One region of the Iodobacter sp. CM08 genome, then DNA from elsewhere that is predicted to be linked to it. Evidence: predicted binding sites of a transcription regulator. Region 1 holds the regulator's gene; each other region holds the start of a gene.
The links. Region 1 encodes HrcA, which represses chaperone genes, less so after heat shock. Its sites were predicted from a motif close to ATTAGCACTCGNNNNNNNCGAGTGCTAAT; they were not measured.

Region 1 (3,283 bases):
GATAAAGATTGTGGGCAGATGGGCACAAGCGCAATAGCAGGTAAGCTTGGATGCAAAATCGGCCCACCCGAGGCCAGCGCATAGGCCGTGGAGCCGGTAGGCGTAGAAACAATCAGGCCATCCGAGCGCTGGCTATAGACAAAGCGCCCATCGATAAAGATTTCGAACTCGATCATGGCGCCGGTATTACCACGGCTAAACACCACGTCATTAAACGCCAGTGCGTTATCGATTTCATGGCCATCACGCACTACGGTGGTTTCAAGCAGGATGCGCTCTTCGGGGATAAACTCACCGTACAGCATTGCAATCACCAGCTCGTCCATCTCATCCACCGAAATATCAGTCATAAAGCCCAAACGGCCTTGATTGATACCTACAAGGGGGATGCGGTAAGGAGCCAATAAGCGAGCAACGCCTAGCATCGTGCCATCACCACCCAGCACAATCACCAGATCAGCCACTTTGCCGATATTATCGCGGCTAACCGTCTGATGTTCGGTGATACCATGCTCATCCGCAGTGGCTTGATCTAAGAAAACCTTGACGCCTGCGCGAGCCAGTAGTGCGGCAAGACGGCGAATCGGCTCGTCTAAGGTCGGTGTGCCCGTACGGCCAACCACGGCAATGGTTTTGAACAGTAGACTATGCATAAGCTTATTAGACCCGAAATTTAATAAAAAAACACCCGCGCGCTTTGCTTTAAACTCACTAAAACAACACAGCACATCTTGCTTGGATGCAAAAGTCCTTGTAAAACAAAGTAAGATTCGCCATAAACTCTAGCGCCATTAGCCAATATGCTGAACGATCGTTCTCAAATTCTACTTAAAACCCTCGTCGAGCGCTACATTGCCGACGGGCAACCTATTGGCTCTAAAGCGCTGCAGCACTTTTCTGGGCTAGATATTAGCTCGGCAACCATTCGCAATACTATGGTTGATTTAGAAGCGCTGGGCTTTGTTGCCAGCCCACATACCTCGGCAGGCCGAGTTCCTACCGCGCTAGCTTACCGTGTATTTGTTGATTCATTGCTTACAGTACAAGCTTTAGATCAACCCACTATTACCGAACTCACCGAGCAGCTCCCCATCGATAGCCCTCAGCGCAGCGTGGCGGCTGCATCGCAGATTTTATCGCAGCTCACCCAATTTGCCGGCATGGTACAAAGCCCTAAGCGCCACGATATTTTGCTCAAGCAAATCGAATTTATGCAGCTATCAGAGCGTCGTGTGCTGCTGATTTTAGTCACCAGCGATGGCGATGTACAAAACCGTATTTTACAAACCGAGCGGCTGTTTAGCGCCAGCGAGCTGATTGAAGCTGCCAATGTTTTGAATGAATATTGCTCAGGCAAAACCCTTTCGGCACTCACTCATCTAGTACAAAACGAGTTAGTTCGGCTTAAAAGCGATATTGTCGGCCTGATGAATGCCGCCGTAGCTGTTGGCGCTTCTTTGGCACAACATAGTGATTCCATGGTGATTGCAGGCGAGCACCAGCTCTTAGGCTTTGGTGATTTATCCTCAAATGTCATCAGAATGCGCCAGCTGTTTGCGCTATTCGAGCAAAAAACGGCGCTACTGCAGTTGTTAGATCTAGGCAATCACGCGGATGGCGTTAAAATTTATATCGGCGATGAATCTGGCTTGGCTCCCCTAGATGAATGCTCAGTAATTACTGCGCCCTATCGCGTCAACGGCGAAATTGTTGGCACACTGGGTGTGATAGGCCCAAGCAGAATGGATTATCAGCGCGTGATTCCGATTGTAGATATCACTGCACAATTACTTTCTACGGCGCTCTCCCAATAGGGGCACAGCATAGCCCACCCTTCCACACATTATGTAAGTGAAAACAATGCGTAAATTTCTTCCCCTGTTATTAGTTAGCCTGATGGGTTTCGCCCACGCCGATGAAGCCCTCGTTGCCCGTGAAGATGTGCAGGCCTATATCAAAGCCACCGCAGCCGCTTACCAATTTAGCGAAGAAGAGCTAGTACAAACGCTGAGCCGCGCCACGCCCAAAAGCAATGTTTTAGATATTTTAGATCGCCCTTCTACCGCTAGACCTTGGTATACCTTTCGGGTGAACTTTGTAAACCCAGCGCGCAGCTTGGCGGGGGCTAAATTCTGGCGTGAACACGCCATTGCCATCAAAGAAATCAGCGAGCGCTACGGGGTAGAGCCAGAAGTCATCGTAGCGATTTTGGGCGCAGAAACTAATTATGGTAAAAACACCGGCAGCTTTCATATTTTAGACGTACTCACCACCATTGCCTTTGATTACCCACGCCGAGCTGAATTCTTTCAAAAAGAGCTCACCGAATTCTTACTATTAGCACGTGAAGAAAACGAAGACCCACTCAGCTTTAAAGGCTCTTACGCAGGGGCCATGGGCTGGCCGCAATTTATGCCCTCATCGTTTCGACAATACGCCGTGGATTACGACCAAAACGGCCACCGCGATATCTGGAACCACCCTAATGACGCCATCGCCAGCGTCGCCCACTATTTAAAAGAGCATGGTTGGCAGCAGGGTAAAACCGCCTACACCGCAGTCAACATCAACGCTGATTTAAGTGATGTTTTCGCTGATAAATTTAATCTGCATTACAGCGTGGGCGAGCTCATGCAAAAAGGCGTCGTGCCGATCAACGAGCTGGATACGGCAGAAAAAGCCGTACTGTTCTCGCTAGAAACCGAGCCAGGTTTTACCAGCCACTTTTTAGGCTTTAATAATTTTTATGTGATTACCCGCTACAACAAAAGCACGCTCTACGCGACGGCCGTGCTGCAGCTTTCTGAAAGCATTTTAAAAAGCTATCAAGAAGGTGATGATTTAAGGCCAGCTAAAACCACAGGCAAGCCAGCCAAGAAAAAATGGTAGGGGCAATACTCTGCTTTAACAACATTATTTAACTGATGTTATCTATCTATTGCAAGGAAACATCGTAGGGCGGGTGAAACCCGCGTTTTTTTAGCATGACTCGCGGGTTGCACCCGCCCTACGAATGGCATATTGCTTAAGTTGATAGGATTGGCTTACCCCACCTTGAAGCACGCATCCGATTCAGCGGGGAGAGCGCAGCAAAATCAACGTGCCGAAGGCACTAAAAAATGAATACTGCATAACATCAGTTATTTAAATCAAGCAGGTAAATTTCACCGTAATCCACGCTAAAAAACCATCCTCTTATTCAGATGCGTAAATGGGTGCGTCGTACCCATGAATGCATGCACAGCAAGGGCGCACATGAAAGCCAGTATCTTTATTTTGATCG
Region 2 (3,283 bases), on a different contig from region 1:
GCTTTGCCAGCGCAAGCGGCGGGTGAGCTGGTTTATCGGGCTAGCCCTCTTTCGGTTAAAGACGATAAAAACAGCTTTGAGCAAATCACTCAATACAATAATTTCTATGAGTTTGGTACGGGTAAGGATGATCCCGCCCAAACTGCGGGCAAGCTAAAAACACGGCCATGGAATATCGTGATTGAAGGTGAGTGTGATAAGCCTCACACTTTTTCGATGGATGAGCTTTTAAAAGTAGCGCCGTTGGAAGAGCGAATTTACCGCTTGCGCTGTGTAGAGGGCTGGTCGATGGTGATTCCATGGGTGGGTTTCCCACTTTCGGAGTTACTTAAGAGGGTGAGCCCCACTTCTAAAGCTAAATATGTTGAGTTTATCTCGCTAGCGGATAAAGAGCAGATGCCAGGCGTGCAACGATCTGTGTTGGATTGGCCTTATACCGAAGGCTTGCGGATGGATGAAGCGATGCATCCATTAACCATTATGGCGGTGGGCTTATATGGCAAAGTATTGCCCAATCAAAATGGCGCGCCAATTCGCGTGGTGGTGCCGTGGAAATATGGCTTTAAAAGCGCTAAGTCCATTGTAAAAATCCGCTTGACTGAAAAACAACCACAAACCTCATGGAATAAAGCGGGGCCAAATGAATATGGCTTTTATTCCAATGTAAACCCAGAAGTAGACCACCCACGCTGGAGCCAAGCCACCGAGCGGCGAATTGGCGAATTCTTTAAACGCAAAACTTTAATGTTTAATGGCTACGGCGACCAAGTAGCGGGAATGTACAAGGGAATGGATTTGAAGAAGTTGTTTTGAAAGGTTAAAAATTTAAACCCAAATCTTGAACCACGGAGGAAAAGGAGAACACGGAGAGCCACGGAGAAGAACTGAAATGCAGTACAACCTCCTTTTCTGGTTTTCCTCCGTGTAACTCCGTGTCCTCTGTGATCTCTGTGGTTCAATATCTGGGTTTTATGTTTTATTCCAACATATGAAGGCATAAAAAAACGGAGCCGTTGGCTCCGTTTTTTTATGCTGGCAACAATGCCTGCTTCATTTTGCTGAGGGCTTTGGCCTCGATCTGGCGGATGCGCTCTGCTGAGACATTAAATTCTGCAGCTAAGTCATGCAGTGTTAAGGACGAGCCTTCGTCGGCCAGCCAGCGTGTTTCTACAATCCGGCGGCTGCGCTCGTCTAAGCTGGCCAGTGCCATTTGCAGGCCGCTTGTATGCAGCTTATCGGTAGCGCGGCGGGCGAGAGTGGCGTCTGGTGCGCTGTCGTGATCGGCAAGCCAATCAATGGGCGCGTAGCCTTCGTCATCGTTATCGTCCGAGATCAGCGAGATATCTTGGCCGCTCATCCGCGTTTCCATTTCTAGCACTTCTTCGCGTTTTACCCCTAAATCATCAGCGATTTTTTGCGCTTCTGAGGTAGTGAGTGCGGCAAAGCCTGGCTTCATGGAGCGCAGATTAAAGAATAATTTGCGTTGAGCCTTGGTGGTGGCAACCCGCACCAAGCGCCAGTTACGCAGCACATATTCGTGGATTTCAGCTTTAATCCAATGCACGGCAAAGGAAAACAAGCGTACGCCACGGCCTGGTTCAAAACGTTTTACGGCTTTCATTAAGCCGATATTGCCTTCCTGGATAAGATCTGCCTGTGGCAGGCCATAGCCAGAATAGCCGCGCGCAATCGATACTACGACCCGCAGGTGGGACATTACCAACTGCTTGGCTGCCTCCAGATCATTCTCCTGGCGAAAGCGCTCAGCAAGGCTAATTTCCTCTTCCTGTGAGAGCATAGGCACCGTATTTACACGCTGGATATAACTCTCGATGCTGTCGCCGCCAGATAGAACGGGAAGTGTAAGTGCAGCTGCCATGTTTAAATCTCTCCTTGCAAAAACACTCGTTGATTCTAGCACTCGTATCGTGAGAGTGCCAAAATATGACGAAGTTCATTTATTCAGTCAGTTGATTCAATCACATTATGGGGCGGTGAGGCACGGCAATTTTTCCTATCTGGACCATAGCGTAAATTAATAGCCCAGTGCTGTGCCTTGTATTTTTTTAGGTAAATTGCCGCAAATGTCGCCATACCGCAAGCCATGCTCCGATAAAAGTAAGCAGGGTGCATAGGCCACATACTATGACGACTGTACTAAAGTCTGGTGACAATAAGCTAAATTTTTGCCCATACGCGTTGGCTAAATCAAGCACGGCAGGGTTGAGGTGCGACAAAATACCCGCCACGATGGCGCAAGCAAACAAGCCGCCGAGTAAACCTTGCACCATGGCAAAGTAGATAAATGGTCGACGGATAAAGGCATCCGTTGCACCAATCAGCCGCGCAACCTCAATTTCTTCCTTGCGCGTCAAGATTTGCATACGAATGGCGTTGCCGGTAATCAGCGTCAGGGCCGTGGCCAGCAAAACCGCAATCACTTCAAATAGCGTTTGGCCTAAGGCGAGTAGCCTTTCTAAACGATGCGCCCACGCCGAATCAAGCTGAACTTCGTCCACGCCAGGCCGGCTTAGTAAGTCTTTTTGCAAGGCTTCTAGGTTAGCGGCTTGGCCCTCTTTGCTGCTTAAAATAAAAGCATCGGGGAGTGGGTTTTCGCTTAAGCCCGCTAATAAATTGGCGGCACCAGAGGATGCCTGCATTTCTTTGAGTGCTTCGTCCTTGGCGATAAACCGGCTGCTGGCGATGCGCGGGTCTTTTTTTAGCTGCTCGGCGAGCGTGCTCAGGTCTTCTTTAGTGGCGGAATCGCGCATAAAGATCGAAATTTGCGGCTCAATATGAATTTGGCTCACTACGCTAGAAACGCTGTTAATAAGCAGCCAAAGCGCTAAAGGCAACGCGGCGGTGATACCAATCACCAGCAGATTAAGCGCGCTTGAAAAAGGATGGCGAACTAATGCGCCTAAGGTGCGGGCCAGTGATTGGCCATGAAGTCTTAACCAGTGTTTCATATCGCCTCAGGCAGAAAATTGACCGTTTTTCAAACGTAAAATCCGGCGGCCATAATCTGCCATCAGGGTTTCATCGTGTGCGGAGATCACAATGGTGACACCCACTTGGTGAAAGGATTTAAACAGCTCCAAAATATCATGGGCGTAATCTCTATCCAAATTAGCGGTTGGCTCATCGGCCAGTAAAATGGCGGGGCGATGCACCACGGCACGGGCGATGCATAATCGCTGCTGCTCGCCGCCCGATAGCGAAACGGGATTGAGCTTTTCCTTGCCGGTGAGGCCTACTTTATCGAGCGCGGCCAAAACGCGGC
Region 3 (3,283 bases), on a different contig from region 1:
CCTAGACCCGCGCCACCAGCACGATTTACTCGCCGTGGTGAGCCGCATTGCCCATGAAGAAAATATTGCAGTAGCGGTGGTATTACACGATGTAAACCTTGCCGCTCGCTGGTGCAGCCACCTGCTGCTGCTAAAAAACGGCAGCCAAGTGGCTTACGGCACACCGCAGCAAGTGCTCACCCCCGAGCTACTCGCCACCACCTATGGCATCACCTCCACCGTCATCCCCCACCCACAGAATGCAGAGCGGTGTTTGGTATTGTTTGAAGGGTAGAAATAATGCCTATAGAAGAACAAGGTGATCGTAAGGTGGGTTAGGCCATTCTTGCTGCCCAACGGATTGAATCGTCATTCCCGCGAAGGCGGGAATCCAGCTCTGCAGCACTTAAAACCTATGGATCTCCGATAACAACACTCGGGGATAACGATTTTCTTGCCTTTAATTGTTTGAAATGATTTTTGCTGAACTATCCCACTAATCAAGACTAGATTTATCCTTGAGTCCAAGGCAAACCGGCCGCTTTCCAGCCATTAACTTGGCCACGTTGGCCTGCGGTGTTTTTATCGCCCTCAAAGCCTTCCAAGATATTAAATGCTTGGCTATAGCCATTAGCGCTGGCCAAAGCCGCTGCGTCATGAGATCTGGCACCAGTGCGGCACAAAAACATCACCACGGCATCTGGATCAACCGCAGCCTGCAAGCTTGCCAAAAAGTGAGGGTTGGTTTCCATTTTTGGGTAGGTTTTCCATTCAATCATTTCTGATTCAGGCACAAACCCTACAAACTGCCATTCTGCGTGAGTGCGTACATCCACCAGCTTTACGTTTGGCAATGCCGCCAATAAAACCGCAGCCTCGGCGGGTGTCAGCGCCCCTTGATATGCCAAATGGGATGATTCCGCCCTAACGTGGGCTTGTTGCAAAATAGTTGTAGCGTCGCTCATTACATGTCTCCGTTTAATTAATAAGTGCCCAATACAGCAAGATACCATTCGTGGAACGGGTAAAGCCCGTGAGCAATGTAGGAAAAAACGCGGCCTGCTCCCTCTACAATGTTGCAACACTTGCGATGGGTAACTGATGTTACGCATCGATCAATTTTTAAGTGCCTTCGGCACGTTGATTTTGGGGCGGTCTCCCCACGAACGATTTGATTTACGTAGGGGCGCTGCTTGCTGCGCCCTCGCTGAACAGGGCGCAGCAAGCAGCGCCCCTACAGGATATTGGCCTACATATGCAGCGAGTGTCTGTTGATGCATTTAAAATTTGCAATGATTTTTGCTGAGCTATCCTGCTCATCAAGGCATCTTTAACATCTTACCTTGAAGCCGCATTGCCGTGCGCTTAGCGCCTGCCCCTATATGATTTAGCACTGTAGCCCAAGGCTAAACGGTGGCGATTTACCGTGCAAACTGCGCTACCTTGAATGCAATAAAGGTACACACCCGCCAATTTACTTTAAAAATATCCCCATTCCCCACTTGAAAAGCCCTTGTTGCGCCCACACTATTTAGCACTCGTTAGCCTTGAGTGCTAACAGCGTTCTGTAGTTAATGAATGCCACTTTTTATCTGGAGAGTGAACACTATGAAAATTCGTCCTTTGCATGACCGTGTAGTAATCAAACGCGTTGAAGCTGAAGAAAAAACTGCATCTGGCATCGTGTTGCCAGGTAACGCTGCTGAAAAGCCGGATATGGGCGAAGTAGTTGCCGTCGGTAACGGTAAGATTTTAGAAAACGGCTCAGTACGCCCAATGGCTGTTAAAGCTGGCGACAAGGTTATTTTTGGTAAGTACAGCGGCCAAACCGTGAAAGTAGATGGCGACGAACTGCTAGTAATGCGTGAAGAAGACATCATGGGCGTGATCGAAGGCTAAGCCTTCTCTCGTCATTGCTATGCGCGGGTTACACCCGCCCTACACACATAATGGAGTTATAACAACATGGCAGCAAAAGAAGTTAAATTTGGCGATTCAGCACGCGCTCGCATGGTAGCCGGTGTAAACATCCTGGCCGATGCAGTTAAAGTAACGCTGGGCCCTAAGGGCCGTAACGTGGTGCTAGAACGCAGCTATGGCGCGCCTACCATCACCAAAGACGGTGTATCTGTCGCCAAAGAAATCGAATTAAAAGACCGCTTCGAAAACATGGGCGCGCAAATGGTGAAGGAAGTTGCATCTAAGACTTCTGACATCGCCGGTGACGGTACCACCACCGCTACTGTACTGGCACAAGCCATCGTACAAGAAGGCATGAAATACGTTGCTGCCGGTATGAACCCAATGGACTTGAAGCGCGGTATCGACAAGGCTGTGATTGCCTTGGTAGCTGAGCTGAAAAACATTGCTAAGCCTTGCTCTACCACTAAAGAAATCGCTCAAGTTGGCTCTATCTCTGCTAACAGCGACGAAATCATCGGCGAAAAAATCGCTGCTGCGATGGAAAAAGTAGGTAAAGAAGGCGTGATTACCGTTGAAGACGGTACTGGCCTTGAAGATGAGTTGGATGTAGTTGAAGGGATGCAGTTTGATCGCGGCTACCTCTCACCGTACTTTATCAACAACCCAGAAAAACAAATTGCCCTGCTGGACAATCCGTTTGTGCTGCTTTTCGACAAGAAAATCAGCAACATCCGTGACCTGCTGCCGGTACTAGAACAAGTGGCTAAGGCTGGCCGCCCACTGTTGATTATTGCTGAAGATGTAGACGGCGAAGCGCTGGCTACTCTGGTGGTAAACAACATCCGCGGTATTCTGAAGACTGTAGCGGTTAAGGCTCCAGGCTTTGGCGATCGTCGTAAAGCCATGTTGGAAGACATTGCTACCCTGACTGGCGGTACTGTGATCGCTGAAGAAGTAGGCCTGACTCTAGAAAAAGCCACTCTGGCTGAACTGGGCTCGGCTAAGCGTATCGAAGTATCTAAAGAAAACACCATCATCATCGATGGCGCGGGTAATGAAGAAGCCATCAAAACACGCGTTGGCCTGATCCGTAAGCAAATCGAAGATGCAAGCAGCGATTACGACCGTGAAAAACTGCAAGAACGCGTAGCTAAATTGGCTGGCGGCGTTGCAGTCATCAAAGTTGGCGCAGCCACTGAAGTAGAAATGAAAGAAAAGAAAGCCCGCGTTGAAGACGCACTGCACGCAACACGCGCAGCTGTGGAAGAAGGCATTGTGGCCGGTGGTGGTGTAGCCCTGCTACGCGCACGCTCTTCTATCGTTGATCTGAAAGGCGCTAACGTTGATCAAGATGCAGGTATCAAGATCGTACTGAAAGCCA

Region 2: a site for HrcA is predicted at 1,914-1,942, ahead of rpoH (RNA polymerase sigma factor RpoH). Genes of this name have one in related genera too.
Region 3: a site for HrcA is predicted at 1,510-1,538, ahead of groES (co-chaperone GroES). Genes of this name have one in related genera too.

The regions. Positions count from the first base shown of each region.
Region 1 is NZ_JAWQUO010000022.1:3,936-7,218, reverse strand. It holds gene R6242_RS13615 (NAD kinase) at 1-653, opposite strand, end outside; gene hrcA (heat-inducible transcriptional repressor HrcA) at 801-1,814, shown strand; gene mltB (lytic murein transglycosylase B) at 1,861-2,889, shown strand; gene R6242_RS13600 (DUF2339 domain-containing protein) at 3,256-3,283, shown strand, end outside.
Region 2 is NZ_JAWQUO010000001.1:19,935-23,217, forward strand. It holds gene msrP (protein-methionine-sulfoxide reductase catalytic subunit MsrP) at 1-813, shown strand, start outside; gene rpoH (RNA polymerase sigma factor RpoH) at 1,028-1,879, opposite strand; gene ftsX (permease-like cell division protein FtsX) at 2,067-2,969, opposite strand; gene ftsE (cell division ATP-binding protein FtsE) at 2,976-3,283, opposite strand, start outside.
Region 3 is NZ_JAWQUO010000040.1:2,753-6,035, reverse strand. It holds gene R6242_RS18420 (heme ABC transporter ATP-binding protein) at 1-274, shown strand, start outside; gene R6242_RS18415 (rhodanese-like domain-containing protein) at 492-944, opposite strand; gene groES (co-chaperone GroES) at 1,588-1,878, shown strand; gene groL (chaperonin GroEL) at 1,945-3,283, shown strand, end outside.